DNA from 2 places in the Caballeronia grimmiae genome. Region 1 is predicted to be linked to the other one. Evidence: riboswitches for the same ligand, from Rfam matches in the RefSeq annotation. Region 1 holds a riboswitch; the other holds the start of a gene.
What was found. Region 1 has a riboswitch for manganese ahead of mntP (manganese efflux pump MntP). Riboswitches for the same ligand answer to the same signal wherever they lie in the genome.

Region 1 (7,498 bases):
CTGTTGCGCACGACCGACGCGAGCAGCGCGACGCCCGAGGCGGTCTTCGACATGGTCGCGGGATTCACGCCGCTGCGGCGCGTCACCACGCCGGCCGAGTTCGCCGACGCCGTGTTGTTCTTCCTTTCGCCGTGGGCGCGTGCGGTGACGGGGCAAAATCTCGTCGTCGACGGCGGACTGGTCAAGGGCTGACGCGAAGTCAAATCCGGCTCAAACCTCGCTTCGCTTCAGCAGATAGTCGAGCCCGCCCACGCGATACCAGCGATACCCATACGGCTCCAGCACGACACTGTGCTGGCCGTTCGCGTTGCCTTCGCTGTGATCGCCGGAGAGCAGGTTGACGAGCTTGCCGCTTTCTCCCACTGCCGCGCCGACCCGAAACTTCACCGTGCACGCGGCCGCGCTGAAGTTGTGCAGACAGACGACCGAGTTGTTGCGCCAGTCGTAGCGCAGCGCGAGCACGTCGTCGCGCGAGGTGCGAAGAATCGCGAAATCGCCCCAGCTTATCTCGGGCACTTCCTTGCGCATGCGGATCATCCGCTCCATCCAGTTCAGAAGCGAATCGGGGTCCCGGCGCTGGCTGGCGACATTCACGCGCTCATAACCATACGGTCCGCCCGAGATTACCGGGCTAACCGGGCGCGCATGTTTCGTGAAGCCCGCATGCGGCTCGGTCGACCATTGCATCGGCGTGCGCAGGCTTTCGCGTTCCGGCAGACGCAGATCGTCGCCCATGCCGATCTCATCGCCGTAACGCAAGACCGGCGTCCCCGGCAGCGTCAGCATGAGGCTGTACGCCAGTTCGAGCCGGTGACGGTCGCCATCGAGCATCGGCGCAAGACGCCGGCGGATGCCGCGTTCGTAGAGTTGCATGGACGGCTCGGGACCGAACGCCGCGAACACGGCTTCGCGTTCCTTCGGCGACAAGCGGCCAAGATCGAGTTCGTCGTGATTGCGCAGGAACACGCCCCATTGCGCGGTTGCCGCCCGCGATTTCGTCGCTTCGAGCGCTTTTCTCAGCGGCGCGGTATCGGCGCTCGCGAGCGCATAGAACGTGTTCTGATTGACCTGGAAGTTGAACATCATCTGCAGCCGCTCGCCGGCATCGCCGAAATACTGCATGTCGGTGTGAGGCAGCACGTTGGCTTCCGCGAGGATGATCGCGTCGCCTTCGCGCCACTGCAGGAACTCGCGAAACATGCGCAGCATGTCGTACTGACGGGCCGGCTTCTTCACCTGTGCGCCCTTGGTCGCGATGACGAACGGCACCGCGTCCATGCGAAACCCCGAGACGCCGAGCTGAATCCAGAAACCCATGATCTTCAGCAATTCGGCCTGCACGTGCGGATTGGCTGTGTTGAGGTCGGGCTGGAATTCGTAGAAGCGGTGGAAGTACCACAGGGCCGCTTGCTTGTCGTAAGTCCACGTGGACTTCTGCACGCCGGGAAACACCACGCCGTCGTCAGCGCCCGCCGGCCGCTTCTTCGACCATACGTACCAGTCGCGATACTTCGAATTCGGATCGCGCCTCGCTTCCTTGAACCACGGATGCTGATCCGACGTGTGATTCACGACCAGATCGATCAGCACGCGCAAGCCGCGCTGACGGCATGCGTGAGTGAATTCCACGAAATCGCCGAGCGTCCCGTAGCGCGGATCGACGTTGTAATAGTCGGAGATGTCGTAGCCGTTGTCGCGGCCCGGCGATGGCTGAAACGGCATCAGCCATATCGTAGTGACGCCGAGCCCCTGAAGATAGTCGAGCCGCCGCAACAAGCCCTGGAAATCGCCGACGCCGTCGCCGTTCGCATCCATGAATGCGCCGACCGAGAGGCAATAGATGACCGCGTTCTTGTACCAGAGATCGTTGAGCATGCGCTTGGATCGAGGCCCGGTTCGTGTGCGTCCGAGTGTAACCGTGATCCGCCGGCGCGGGCAATCCGCGATTGGACTGCGGATCGGGAACGCGCTTCTTCGACGTGACATCCAATGCCGTGTCTGCCACTTCATACGCGGAGATGTCATATGAAACGCACTCATTTCGCGCTCGCGGCGGCGCTCGCGCTGACGAGCATCGCTTCCCGGGCGCAAGGGGCTGGGCCGACCGATCCGCAAATCGCCGCGATCGTCGTGACCGCCAATCAGGTCGATATCGACGCGGGCAAGCTCGCTGGCAACAAAGCGAAATCGAAGGACGTGAAGGCGTTTGCACAGCAGATGGTCACGGATCACAGCGGCGTCAACAAGGCCGCGACCGATCTGGTGAAGAAGCTCGACGTCACGCCTGAAGACAGCCCGGCGAGCCAGAGCCTCAAGCAAGGCGGCGACGCGAACATCGCCAAGTTGAAGCAGTTATCGGGCGGCAGCTTCGACAAGGCGTACATCGATCACGAGGTCGCCTATCATCAAAGCGTGCTCGATGCGCTCGACAAGACGCTCATTCCCAGCGCGAAGAACGCGGAACTGAAGGCGCTGCTGGTGAAGGTGCGGCCGGCATTCGTCGCGCATCTCGAACACGCGCGGCATGTGCAGGCGGATCTCGCCAGAAACGGTGCGTGACATGCGCTTGCTGCTCTGGCTGATGAGTGCGCTCGCGTTGCCCGTCGATGCGAGTGCGGCGACGCATGTCGTCGTCATCGAAGGCATGCGCTTTAGTCCGCCCGCGCTGACGGTCGCTCGCGGAGATCGCGTGATGTGGGTCAACAAGGACCTGTTCCCGCATACCGCCACCGCCGATGCCAAAGCGTTCGATTCGCACGGCATCGCGGCGAACGCATCGTGGAGTTACGTGGCGCGCGATGCCGGACGCTACGCCTATTCATGCGCGCTGCATCCGGCGATGCACGCGGTCCTCAACGTACGGCCATGACGACGATGATTCCCGCGACCGACACCACCAACGACGAACTCGCCATCGCGCGCCGCATCGTTGCCGGCGACCGCGCCGCGTTCGAAGCGATGATGCGGCGGCATAACCGCCGGCTGTATCGGCTGGCGCGCGCCACCTTGCGCAATGAGGCCGAAGCGGAGGACGCGCTGCAGGATGCGTACTTGCACGCGTTCCGGTCGATGAGCCAGTTTCGCGGTGATTCGCAATTGCTCACGTGGCTGTCGCGGCTCGTGCTCAACGAATGCTTCGCGCGATTGCGGCGCTCGGCGCGTCGTCAGAACGTGATTCCGATCGTGGATGCGCCCGCCGCCATCGAACGGGCCGATACGACCCGCTCCCACGACGATGCCCCCGACCAGGCGCTCGCGCGTGCGCAAGTGCGCGCGTTGCTCGAACGCAAGCTCGATGAATTGCCGGACCTGTTTCGCGTCGTGTTCGTGCTGCGCTCCATCGAAGAGATGAGCGTGGAGGAGACCGCGCAATGGCTGCATATTCCGGAAGCGACGGTGCGCAGCCGGCATTTTCGGGCGCGCAGCCTGTTGCGGGAATCGCTTGCGCAGGCCTTCGATCTCGCCGAGCGCGACGTATTCGAGTTCGGCGGGGCGCGGTGCGATCGCATCGTTGCGAAGGTGCTGTCGACGCTGTCCGATGGCGAGTCTTAGCCTATCGGCCGTGTTAAGCTCTCGCTTCTCGCTGGGGAGTAGCCGGCTTTCCGTCACACGGAAAGCGCGCATGTCAACACACTCGGTCCGCGCACAGGGACCGTGGCATGCGCAGCCTTCAAAGGTTGGCAAGACCATCGACGGAACGCGCCCTCAAGCCGGGCGGCGCGTTGCGTCGTGTTTCTTCGCCCGGCCAGAGCCCTACTCGATGAACCTCGCCTCCACGATCTTCCTCGCCTTCGCCATGTCAACCGACGCCTTCGCGGCCGCCGTCGGCAAGGGTGCGAGCCTGCGCAAGCCACGCGTCACCGAAGCCCTCCGGACAGGCCTCATCTTCGGCGTCATCGAAGCCATCACGCCGCTCGTCGGCTGGGCGATCGGCCGGACGGCGGCGCAGTACGTCACCGCGTGGGATCACTGGATCGCGTTCGGTCTGCTTTTTCTGCTCGGTGCACGCATGATCCGCGAAGGTTGCGGCAGCGCCGGACACGCGGACGAGAAGCCCAACTCGCATTCGTTCTGGGTGCTGGCGGTCACCGGTTTTGCGACCAGCATCGATGCAATGGCGGTCGGCGCGGGCCTCGCTTTCATCGACGTCGATATCTTCTCGACCGCCGCCACCATCGGTTTCGCGACCATGCTGATGGTGACGGTCGGCGTGATGATCGGCCGGCTCGTCGGCGCGACCATCGGCAAGCGGGCGGAGATCGTCGGCGGGGTGGTGCTGATCGGCGTCGGCTGCGCGATTCTCGCGCAACATCTCGGTTATACGAGCTGAGTCGAGTTGAATCGAGTGTGAGCGGGCTGGCGGCGCTCAGGCCGCTTGCCGCGCCCGGCTCGTCAGATGCTCGACCATCCTTTGAGCCGCCGGCTGCAGCGTGTCGAAGCCTTTGAAGCAGACCACGAAGCGCCGTTCCGCCCAGGCATCGACAAGCGGAATGACCGCGACGCCGAACACCGACTGATACGTCGCCGCCACTTCCACCGGCACGACGCTGATGCCGAGGCCCGCGGCGACGACGCGAAACGCGGCATCGAAACTGGACACGATCACGCGATACGAGAGCGTCTTGCCGGCGCTCGCGGCGGATCGCCTCAACATCGTATGGACGGCGGTCGACGGCAGCAGCCCGACGTGCTCGTACTCGAGCGTGTCTTCGAAGCTCAGGCTTGTTTCGTTCGCCAGCGGATGATCGGGATGCACGGCCAGCGCCAGCCGGTCCTGACGATAAGGCGCGTGCTGCAAGCCTTCGAGATCGACGTTGTCCCAGCAGACGCCGATGCTCGCCGCGCCCTCGCGCAGTTGCCGCACCAGCTCCGTCGATAACCTCTCCTCCACGTCGACCCGAATGTTCGCGTTCGCCGGTTCGCGCATGAACGCGGCGATATCGTCGAGCAAGGCTTCCGCCATCGCCGACGCCGACGCACAGATGCTCACGCGCCCGCGCAGCCCGCTGCCGAACGCCGCGACGTCGCTGCCGATGCGATCGAGCGTGAACAGGACGTTGCGCGCGTGTTCGAGCAGCGCGATGCCCGCGCCGGTCGGCTCGACGCCGCGCCGCGAGCGCGACAGCAGCGGCACGCCGAGGTCCGCTTCGAGCTGCGCGATGCGCTTGCTGATAGCGGATGGCTCGATGTGCTGCTCCTCCGCCGCCCGCGCGATGTTGCGGTGATCGCATACGGCGACGAAGAGGCGCAGCGTCTTCAGGTCGATATCGCGCACGGACGTTTCCTTTTTAGACATGCCGGTTCGGAATCACAACGCTTCCGACATACCGCTTCTGAGTCGCGGCGGAAGGTCTAAAGTTAGCACAACGCCGGCGACACGATGACCGGCGATATCACGGAGACGGCTCATGCCCTTGTTCCCCACTGACGCGGCGATACGCGAAGTCGGCTTGCGCGACGGCCTGCAAAGCATTCAGCGGATTCTGCCGACGCAACACAAGCGCGAATGGATTCGCGACGCCTACCAGGCCGGGCAGCGCGAGATCGAGGTCGGGTCGTTCGTGCCCGCGCGCCTCTTGCCCCAACTTGCCGATACCGCCGAACTCGTCGCTTTCGCGAAGACACTGCCCGGCCTCTTCGTTTCCGTGCTCGTGCCGAACCTGAGAGGCGCGGAACGCGCGTTCGAGACTCAAGCCGATTTGCTGCTCGTGCCGCTTTCGGCGAGCCGCGAGCACAGCCTCGCGAATCTGCGCAAGACGCCCGATGAAGTGGTCGCGGAAGTGGCGCGCATCCGCGCCGCCCGCGATGCATCGGGCGCGAAGACGTTGATCGAAGGCGGCATCGGCACGGCGTTCGGCTGCACGATCCAGGGACGCGTCGAAGAAAGCGAAGTGCTGCGCTGCATGCAGGCTTTGCTCGATGCGGGCGCGGATCGCGTGAGCATCGCCGATACCGTCGGCTATGCGGGACCGCGCGCCGTTCGCGAGCTGTTCGAGAAGGCGCGCCGCATCGCCGGCGAACGCTTCTGGTGCGGCCACTTTCACGACACGCGCGGCCTTGCGCTCGCCAACGTGTACGCCGCGCTCGAAACGGGCGTCGCGCGCTTCGATGCGACGCTCGCCGGCATCGGCGGATGCCCCCATGCGCCGGGCGCGAGCGGCAACGCATCGAGCGAGGACCTTGCGTTCATGCTGGCCGGCATGGGCATCGAAACCGGCATCGACATAACCGGCCTGCTTGCGCTGCGCGAGAAAGTCGCGCAATGGCTCGAAGGCGAAACCCTGCACGGCGCGCTGTGGCGTGCCGGTCTTCCCAAATCATTCGCGCAACATGCGGCGAGCGCCGCGCTGACCGCCTGAGGTTTTCCACATGACTTCGAATGCAAGACTTCCGCTCGACGGCGTGCGCGTCGTCGAGTTCACGCACATGGTCATGGGACCGACGTGCGGCATGATCCTCGCCGATCTCGGCGCCGAAGTGATCAAGATCGAACCGCCCGGCGGCGACAAGACACGCACGCTGCCGGGACTCGGCATCGGCTTCTTCCGGTCGTTCAATCGCAACAAGAAGAGCGTCGTCATCGACATCAACACGCCGGAGGGCCGTGAAACCGCGACCGAACTGATCGGCACCTGCGATGTGGTGCTCGAGAATTTCCGTCCCGGTCTCATGGAGAAGCTCGGCCTCGATTACGGCACGCTCAGCCGGCGCTATCCCGCGCTCATCTATGTATCGCACAAGGGCTTTCTGCCCGGCCCATACGAAAAGCGTCTCGCGCTCGACGAAGTCGTGCAGATGATGGGCGGCCTCTCGTACATGACCGGTCCCGTCGGACGGCCGCTGCGCGCGGGGACATCGGTGAACGACATCATGGGCGGCATGTTCGGCGCCATCGGCGTGCTTGCCGCGCTGCGCGAACGCGACTTCACGGGACGCGGCCAGGAAGTGCAGAGCGCGCTCTTCGAGAACTGCGTGTTCCTCTCCGCGCAACACATGCAGCAATACGCGATGACCGGCGAAGCGCCGCCGCCGATGCCCGCACGCGTCTCCGCGTGGAGCGTCTACGACGTGTTCACGCTGGCCGATGGCGGACAGTTGTTCATCGGCGCGGTCAGCGACAAGCAGTTCGTCACGCTGTGCGATGTGCTCGCGCGTCCGGACATCGCGGCCGAGCCGCGCTTCGCCAACAACGCGATGCGCGTCGCGGTGCGGCCCGAACTGCTCGCCTGTCTCGGCGCGATCCTGAAAGATCGACACGTCGGCGAGCTTGCGCCGAAGCTCGAAGCGGCCGGCATTCCGTATGCGCCGATCGTGCGGCCCGACCAGTTGCTCGACGATCCGCATCTGAAGGCGAGCGGCGGCCTCGCGCCGATGCAGACCGACGATGGCGATACGACCGATGTCGTCCTCCTGCCGATCACGATGGGCGGCCGCCGTCCCGGCGTGCGTCAGGCGCTGGCGCGCGTTGGCGAGCATACACAAGAGGTGCTGTCGCGCA
Region 2 (7,498 bases), on a different replicon from region 1:
AATGGCGCGCGGCGTGACGTCGAACTCGCGCGCCAGTTCAGTGATCGTGTAATGCGTGGGCTGAGTCATCTGGAAAGCGCGACGCGCGAACGGGCGTCCGACGATAGAATGACGTTTACGTTATCGTCAACTTCGCCGGATTGCAATGCGGCGCAAACCCCAGAGGCATCGCCGATGAACGCACTCGAACATCAGCTCGATTATGTATTCGCCGAAGAATTGCCCGAGCCGGGCGGCGTGAAGGAAGTGGCCCCCGGCGTCTACTGGCTGCGCATGCCGCTGCCGTTCGCGCTCGATCACATCAATCTGTGGCTGTTGCGCGATGAGATCGACGGCGTGCAAGGCTGGACGGTGGTGGATTGCGGCATTGCGAACGACGGCGTCCGCGCGAACTGGGAGCGTGTCTTCGATACCGTGCTCGACGGCCTGCCCGTGCTGCGCGTGATCGTCACGCATTGCCATCCCGATCACCTCGGCCTCGCCGACTGGGTCTGCAATGGCGGCGACAAGCAACGCTGGAACGTGCGGCTGTGGATGTCGCTCGGCGAATACGCGATGGGCCGCGTGATGGCCGCGGGCGATGGCTCCAACGCGGGCGGCGAACGCGCGGCGCGGCATTTCGCGACGCACGGACTGACCGATGAAGCATCGCTCGATGCGTTGAGAAAGCGCGACAGCTATTACCCGACGCTCGTGCCTTCGATGCCGGGCGAGTTTCGCCGTATCCGCGATGGCGATCGCTTGCGCATTGGCGCGCGTGAATGGGAAGTGGTGACGGGCTATGGTCATTCGCCCGAACATAGCGCGTTGTATTGCGCGTCGGACAAGCTGCTCATCTCCGGCGACATGGTGTTGCCCCGCATCTCGACGAACGTGTCCGTGTTCGCGATCGAGCCGGAAAGCAACCCGCTCGCACTGTATCTCGAGTCGCTCGAACGCTATGAATCCATGCCCGCCGATGTCCTCGCGCTGCCCTCGCACGGCAAGCCGTTTCGCGGCGTGCAGACGCGCATCGGGCAACTGAGGGAGCATCATCGTGCGCGGCTGGCTGAAGTGCGCGAGGCGTGCGCCGAGAAACCCTGCAGCGCCGCCGACATCGTGCCGGTCATGTTCAAGCGCCCGCTCGATATTCACCAGATGACGTTCGCGCTCGGTGAAGCGCTTGCGCACCTGAATCTGCTTTGGCTCGAAGGCGCGTTGAAACGTCAGGCCGGCGAGGATGGCGTGCTGCGGTTCACGCCGGCCTGAGACCGGTTACTGCACGGCAACTGCCCCGAAGTTCTGTCGTCCGAACGGGCTCACGTTATACCCGCTGACATTCGCGCGGGTAAGCGCCGCCGCCGTCGGATAAACGAGCGGAATCCACAGCGCCTGATCGTGGATGATCTTCTGCGCGTCGATATACGACTTCGTGCGTTTCGCGACATCGGGCGTCGCCTTGCCATCCGCGATCAGCTTGTCGAGTTGAGCATCGCAGAAGCGCGCGAAGTTGATGCCCGACTTCACCGCATTGCAACTAAAGAGCGGCGACAGGAAGTTATCCGGGTCGCCGTTGTCGCCGGCCCAGCCCATGAAGAGCATGTCGTGCTGGCCCTGCTTCGCTTCCTTGATCAGCTCTCCCCATTCGATCACCTTCACCTGCGCCTTCACGCCGATCTTCGCGAGGTCGGCCTGCAGGAGCTCCGCGCCCGCCTTCGGATTCGGATTCAGCACGCTGCCATTCGGACGCACCCAGATCGTCGTCTCGAAGCCGTTCGGCAAGCCCGCATCGGCGAGCAGCTTCTTCGCACGATCCGCCGAGTACGGATACGCCTGCACGCTCTTGTCATAGCTCCACGTGTTCGGCGGATACGGATTCACCGCCGGCGATGCGGTGTTGTCGAACACGGTCTTCATGTACGTCGTGCGGTCGAACGCCATGTTCAGCGCCTGACGCACCTTCGGGTTGTCGAGCGGCTTCTTCTGCGTATTCAGCGCGACGAAAGCGGTCATGAACGCGGGCGTCTCGCTGACCTTGAGGGCCTTGTCCTTCTTCGCATCGAGCACGTCCTGCGGCTTCGGCGATAGCGCGATCTGGCATTCGCCCGCCTTGATCTTCTGCGCACGCACCGAGGCATCGGGCGTGATTGCATAGATGAGCCGATCGACCTTCGGCTTCGGTCCCCAGTACGACGGGTTCACGTCGTAGCGGATCACCGCGTCCTTCGTATAGCTCTTGAGCACGAACGGGCCGGTGCCGATGGGCTTGCTGTTGATGTCCAGCTGCTTGTCCGCCTTCAGCAACTGGCCGGCGTACTCGGCCGAATAGATCGAAGCGAAGCCCATCGTGAGAATCGGCACGAACGTCGCGTTCGGCTCGTTCAGCTCGAACTTCACGGTCTGATCGTCGACCTTCGTCACGGCCTTGATGAGCTTCACGAGGCCCATCGACTGCGCGTGCGGAAAGCCGCTTGCGCCCGCCACCTTGTGCCACGGGTTGCTGTCCGACAGCATGCGCTCGAACGTGAAGACGACGTCATCCGCATTGAGCGTGCGCGTCGGCTTGAAGTAGTCGGTTGTCTGGAACTGGACGTTCGGCCGCAGATGGAACGTGTACGTGAGGCCGTCGCTCGATACGTCCCACTTCTGCGCAAGCGATGGCGCGACTTTTTTCGCGGCCTCGTCGTACGAGACCAGCGTATTGAAGACGACGTCCGCCGATGCGTTCGTCGTCACGAGCGAATTGAACTGGACGACATCGAAGCCATCGGGGCTCGATTCCGTGCAGACGGTGAGCGGCTTCGACATCGCGAGCATCGGCGCGGCCATGAGGACGGCGGCGAGCGCGGCGGTGGAGCGGACTTTGAAGCGGTTGAGGCGCATGGATTCTCCCGTGACTCTCGGTCACACATCGGTTTTCTTGTTGCTCGGATCATGCCGGGCCGTCGACGCGTGCAAGCGGCGCGCCCGCGCGACAGCTTATCCAACGGCGCGATCGCCTACAACGAAGCATTGCGCATACCGTTATGCCTCGCGTGGAGCGGGTCGGCTTGCCGAACCGTGTGCATCACGCTAAACTGCCCCCGTCTTTGGGGAGTAGCCTTCCTTCGTCCTTCGAAGGAGAACGCGTCAACATCCTCGGCTCTGCTGCCGTGGCGCGTTCGACCGGTCCGGTTTGGCGAGACCATTGATGCGCTATGTCGTTCCTGGTCGGACGGGCGTGGCGCATCATGGTTCGCTGACGTCCGGCCGTGGAATCATCGTCGTGTCCCCACAATCACAATATTCGTCTCCCTCTCGCGCTGCCATTCGCGTTGGCGCGGCGTCCGCTCTTTATCGTTCGATGCGGGGTGCCGCATGACGATGCTCTTCATCGAACTCGCGCTCATGCTGGCGATCATCCTGATCGCATCCGAGTTGTTCACCAACGCGCTCGAGCATCTCGGCGAGCGGCTCGGCATCTCCGAAGGCGTCACCGGATCGCTGTTCGCGGCGGTCGGCACGGCATTGCCGGAAACGACTGTGCCGATCATCGCGCTTCTCGGCGGCACCGCCAGCCGCACGGTCAACGAAGAGATCGGCGTCGGCGCGATCCTCGGTGCGCCGCTGATGCTCGCGACGCTTTCCACCTGCCTGATGACGCTCGCCATCCTGAAGTCGCGCGGCTTGCGCGGAGTCATCATGCCGGAGCGCAGCGGCTTCACGCGTGACCTCAATTTCTTTCTCGTGGCGTTTTTGATCGCGGCAGGCGCGATGTTCGTGCCGCATCATGCGTGGCAAGTGCGCGCGCTGTTCGCGGGCGGGCTCGTCGTGTTGTACATCATCTACGTGATCGCGACGTTCCGGGCATCCGGCAATCTCGTCGAAAGCGGGCACGGCACCGAAGCGCCCGAGACGCTCTTCATCTCGCGTCTGGGCCTCAAGACGAACATCGGCTCGATCATGCTGCAGTTTCTCGCCGGCATCGTGCTGCTCGTCGGCGGCGCGAAGGGCTTCATTCACGGCGTCGAGGGCGTGTCTCAGGCGCTGGGGATATCGGCGCTGCTGCTGTCGCTCATCATCATTCCGATCGCGACGGAGCTGCCGGAAAAGGTGAACAGCATTCTGTGGGCACGACGCGGGAAGGACACGCTCGCGTTCGGCAACATCACCGGCGCGATGGTGTTTCAGGGCACGTTGCTGCCGGGTATTGGCATCATGCTGACGCCGTGGGAGCCGCGAGTCGAAGTGTTGACCGGCGTGCTGATCACGCTCGCGGCGGCGGCGTGGCTGCGCTTTCATGCGCGCGGCAATGGCGTCGCGCTGTGGGCGCTGCTGGGCAATGGCGTGCTGTATGCCGCCTATCTGACGTTGACGCTCGGACGCTGACGCCCGGCCAAAGAAAAATGCCCGCGCGAGGCGGGCATCGATGTTCATGCAGCGCGTCGGACATCGGCGCGTTGTTCTTGTTGTTGTTTGTTTAACGGCGTTGAGCGGGGAAACTTTAGAGGCGCGCGGCCTGTTGATAACGGCTTGCCGCGTCGATGCGCGCGGAGGCTTCGCTGAAGCCCTTGCCCAGCGAGACGCGCGCGGCGTCCGCCGTCTGCATCAACGAGGCGTCGAGCGCCTGGATGTCGCGGGCCGCCTGAAGCGTTGCAGGCTCGTGATCGTTCTGCAACTGCATGATGATCGGCGAGCGCAGTTCGGCCACGCGCGCCGCTTCCATCCAGTCGCCAGCGGCAGCGGCCGCGCCCATCGCGCGCGTGAGCGCCACTGCGTTCGTCAGCAATTCGTGTTGGCTCACATCCGTCTCCGTGCGTCGCCTGTTACTTGTTCGTTGCCAGCGCGCCCGCGCTGTTCGTGCCGCCGAAAAGCTGCGTCAGATACGCCGTGTTGTTCTGCATCGTCGCCATCAGCGTGTTGAGCGCCGTGAACTGCGAGTTGTATTGCGTGGTCAGGCTATCGGCGTAGGTCTGGAGCTTGGCCGTCTGATCGGTCAGGCTCTTCAGGTCCGCGTTGAGCGCCGTCGTGCGCGTGTCGATGATGCCGCCCGTCTGCAGGAACGTCGTGATCTTCGAGCTGAGTTGCTTGCCGATGCCGTTCGTCTGGCTGAACAACTGCTGCACGCGAGTCGGGCTGTTCGACAGCGCGGTCGAGAGCTTCGAATCGTCGATGGACAGCGTGCCGTCGTCCTGAAGGTCGATGCCGATCGAAGCCAGGTTCGTCGTGACCGACGTCGATCCGGAGGTGGACGCGACGCCGCTCGTGACGATATTCGCGAGCGTGCTCCGGATCGTCTGCAGCATCGAATCGCCGAGCAGGACGCCGCCTTGCGAGCCAGCCGCTTTCGTCGAGTCGAAGGTGGACAGCGCGGCTGCCTGGCTCACGAACGAGTTGTAGGCATCGACGAACGACTTGATCGTGCTCTTTTCCTTGGTCGTGTCGGAAGCCACGGTCAGCGTTTGCGTGCTGCCGGCCGCAGCGGAGGCGAGATTGAGCGTCACGCCGCCGATGGCCGTCGTGAGCGTGTTCGTCGAACTCGTGACGGCGGTGCCGTCGACCGTCAGCGATGCGTCCTTTGCCTGCGACGTTTCCGTGTAGTTGCTGCTGCCCGCGCTGTACGAAAGCGATGAATCGACGCCCGCGCCCGCGGTCACCGAGATCGTGTTCGATGCGCCCGTGGTCTTCGAGGCGAGCACGAGGTGCTGGCCGTCGGTGCCGGTCACGATGGTCGCGCTGATGCCAGGGTTGTCGTTGGCCGAGTTGATCGACGATGCGATGCTCGCCAGCGTGTTCGTGCCGTCGAGCGCGACGTTCATCGAAGTCGATCCGAGACTGAGCGTGAGCGTGCCGGTGCCGAACGTGTCGGTGGCCGCGTGCGCCGTCGACGAGATCTTTTGCGCGCTCGCCACGTTGTTGACCTTGATCTCGTACGAACCGGCGACCGCGCTCGTGCCGGCGGTGGCGGTCAGTCCGCTGCCGCTTGCCGTCGCCGTGTACGCCGCGAGCGCCGTGCCGTCGGACAGACCGGAAAGCGACGATTGCAGCGAGGACAGCGCGGACTTGATCTGCGAGACGGCGGACAACAGCGTGTTGTCGCTCGATGTCTTGTTCGCGATCTGAGTGGCCTGCGCCGTCGTTTTGGCGGTGACGAGCGAGCCGACGAGCGTGGAGACATCCAGCGACGAATTTGTCGCGCCGCTGATGATGGACTGCGCGGCAGCAGCGAGCGTGGCGCTGATGTTGGACGAACTCGTGGACGAGGTGGTGGTGGTCATCGGATGCTCCGGACGGACTGCCTATCAGGTTGCGAGCTTTCGTGAGCGGCGCGGCGAACATCTCCGTGCGCCGCTAACGAAAGCTGGGAGGCAAGCCTCCCAGTCGAGCACTGAACCCCGCCAAACCGCGGCGGGGTGAGTGAGTGCGCCTTAGCCGAGGAGCTTCAGCACTTGCTGCGGCATCGAGTTCGCTTGCGCCAGAACCGAGATACCGGCTTGCTGCAGCACTTGAGCCTTCGACAGGTTCGCCGTTTCTTGCGCGAAGTCCGCGTCGGTGATGGCCGACTGTGCCGCGGTCAGGTTGGTCGACTGCGATTGGAGGCTGGTGACAGCCGACGTGAAGCGGTTCTGCTCAGCGCCCAGCGTCGATTGCAGCGTGTTGACCGTGTCGAGCGCGGTGTCGACATAGCCGATCACGTCTTGAGCGCCGCTTGCCGTCGAGATGTCGACGCTCACCGAACCGAACAGGCCGGTCGAGCCCATCGAGACGCTGCCGAAGTCGACGCTCAGCGTCTGGTTCGCCACTGCGCCGATCTGGAACGACACCGACGAAACCGAGCCCGACAGCATGGCCTGGCCGTTGAACGTCGTCTGGTTCGCAACGCGATCCAGTTCGCCGAGACGCTGGGTCACTTCCGTCTGGAGGTAGCCGCGCTGCGTGTCGGAGAGCGAGCCGTCAGCAGCCTGAACTGCCAGCTGGCGGACACGTTGCAAGTTGTCCGTCGTGGAGCTGAGGCCGCCCGACGCCGTCTGGATCATCGAGATTGCGTTGTTTGCGTTCGACACGCCTTGGTTCAGCGCGTTGACGTACGACGTCATGTTCGTCGAAATCGCGAGACCTGCTGCATCGTCAGCTGCGCTGTTGATGCGCTTGCCCGACGAAAGGCGGTTGATTGCCGACGACAGGGCGCTTTGCGAACCGGCCAGGTTCTTTTGCGTAGCTTGCGACAGCGTGTTGGTATTGATGTTCAACATGGCTTGTTTTCCCTCTTTAAAGTATGGCGACTTTAGCGCCTACATCAGTTACGGCGTCGCGCTGTTTTAGAACTTACGCTGACCGCCTTACCTAGGTTATCGGGCTGCCCGAAAAAAACTTTAGGGCTTATGCACCCGGTGTTTTCGATCGGCCGGAAAGCCTTGCGGGATGGGCCTTTCGGCCTTCCTGCTGGGCTTTACCGGATCTGATCGGCAAATAAAAACTACAAGGCGTGCGCCATTTGCGCGACGGCGGCTTTAGCGAGCGGACGGAAAATCAGCCGTAC

Region 2: another riboswitch for manganese. It lies ahead of LDZ21_RS13075 (sodium:calcium antiporter); the one in region 1 lies ahead of mntP (manganese efflux pump MntP).

What each region holds. Positions count from the first base shown of each region.
Region 1 is NZ_CP084273.1:21,125-28,622, reverse strand. It holds gene LDZ21_RS19535 (3-oxoacyl-ACP reductase) at 1-192, shown strand, start outside; gene LDZ21_RS19530 (alpha-amylase family protein) at 211-1,875, opposite strand; gene LDZ21_RS19525 (DUF4142 domain-containing protein) at 2,026-2,559, shown strand; gene LDZ21_RS19520 (cupredoxin domain-containing protein) at 2,561-2,869, shown strand; gene LDZ21_RS19515 (RNA polymerase sigma factor) at 2,866-3,552, shown strand; yybP-ykoY riboswitch at 3,574-3,752, shown strand; gene mntP (manganese efflux pump MntP) at 3,761-4,330, shown strand; gene LDZ21_RS19505 (LysR family transcriptional regulator) at 4,367-5,275, opposite strand; gene LDZ21_RS19500 (hydroxymethylglutaryl-CoA lyase) at 5,409-6,359, shown strand; gene LDZ21_RS19495 (CaiB/BaiF CoA transferase family protein) at 6,370-7,498, shown strand, end outside.
Region 2 is NZ_CP084271.1:2,723,009-2,730,506, reverse strand. It holds gene LDZ21_RS13090 (MerR family transcriptional regulator) at 1-69, opposite strand, end outside; gene LDZ21_RS13085 (MBL fold metallo-hydrolase) at 175-1,248, shown strand; gene LDZ21_RS13080 (ABC transporter substrate-binding protein) at 1,255-2,862, opposite strand; yybP-ykoY riboswitch at 3,059-3,232, shown strand; gene LDZ21_RS13075 (sodium:calcium antiporter) at 3,337-4,347, shown strand; gene fliT (flagellar protein FliT) at 4,463-4,762, opposite strand; gene fliD (flagellar filament capping protein FliD) at 4,785-6,236, opposite strand; gene LDZ21_RS13060 (flagellin domain-containing protein) at 6,387-7,211, opposite strand; gene LDZ21_RS13055 (HAD family hydrolase) at 7,436-7,498, opposite strand, start outside.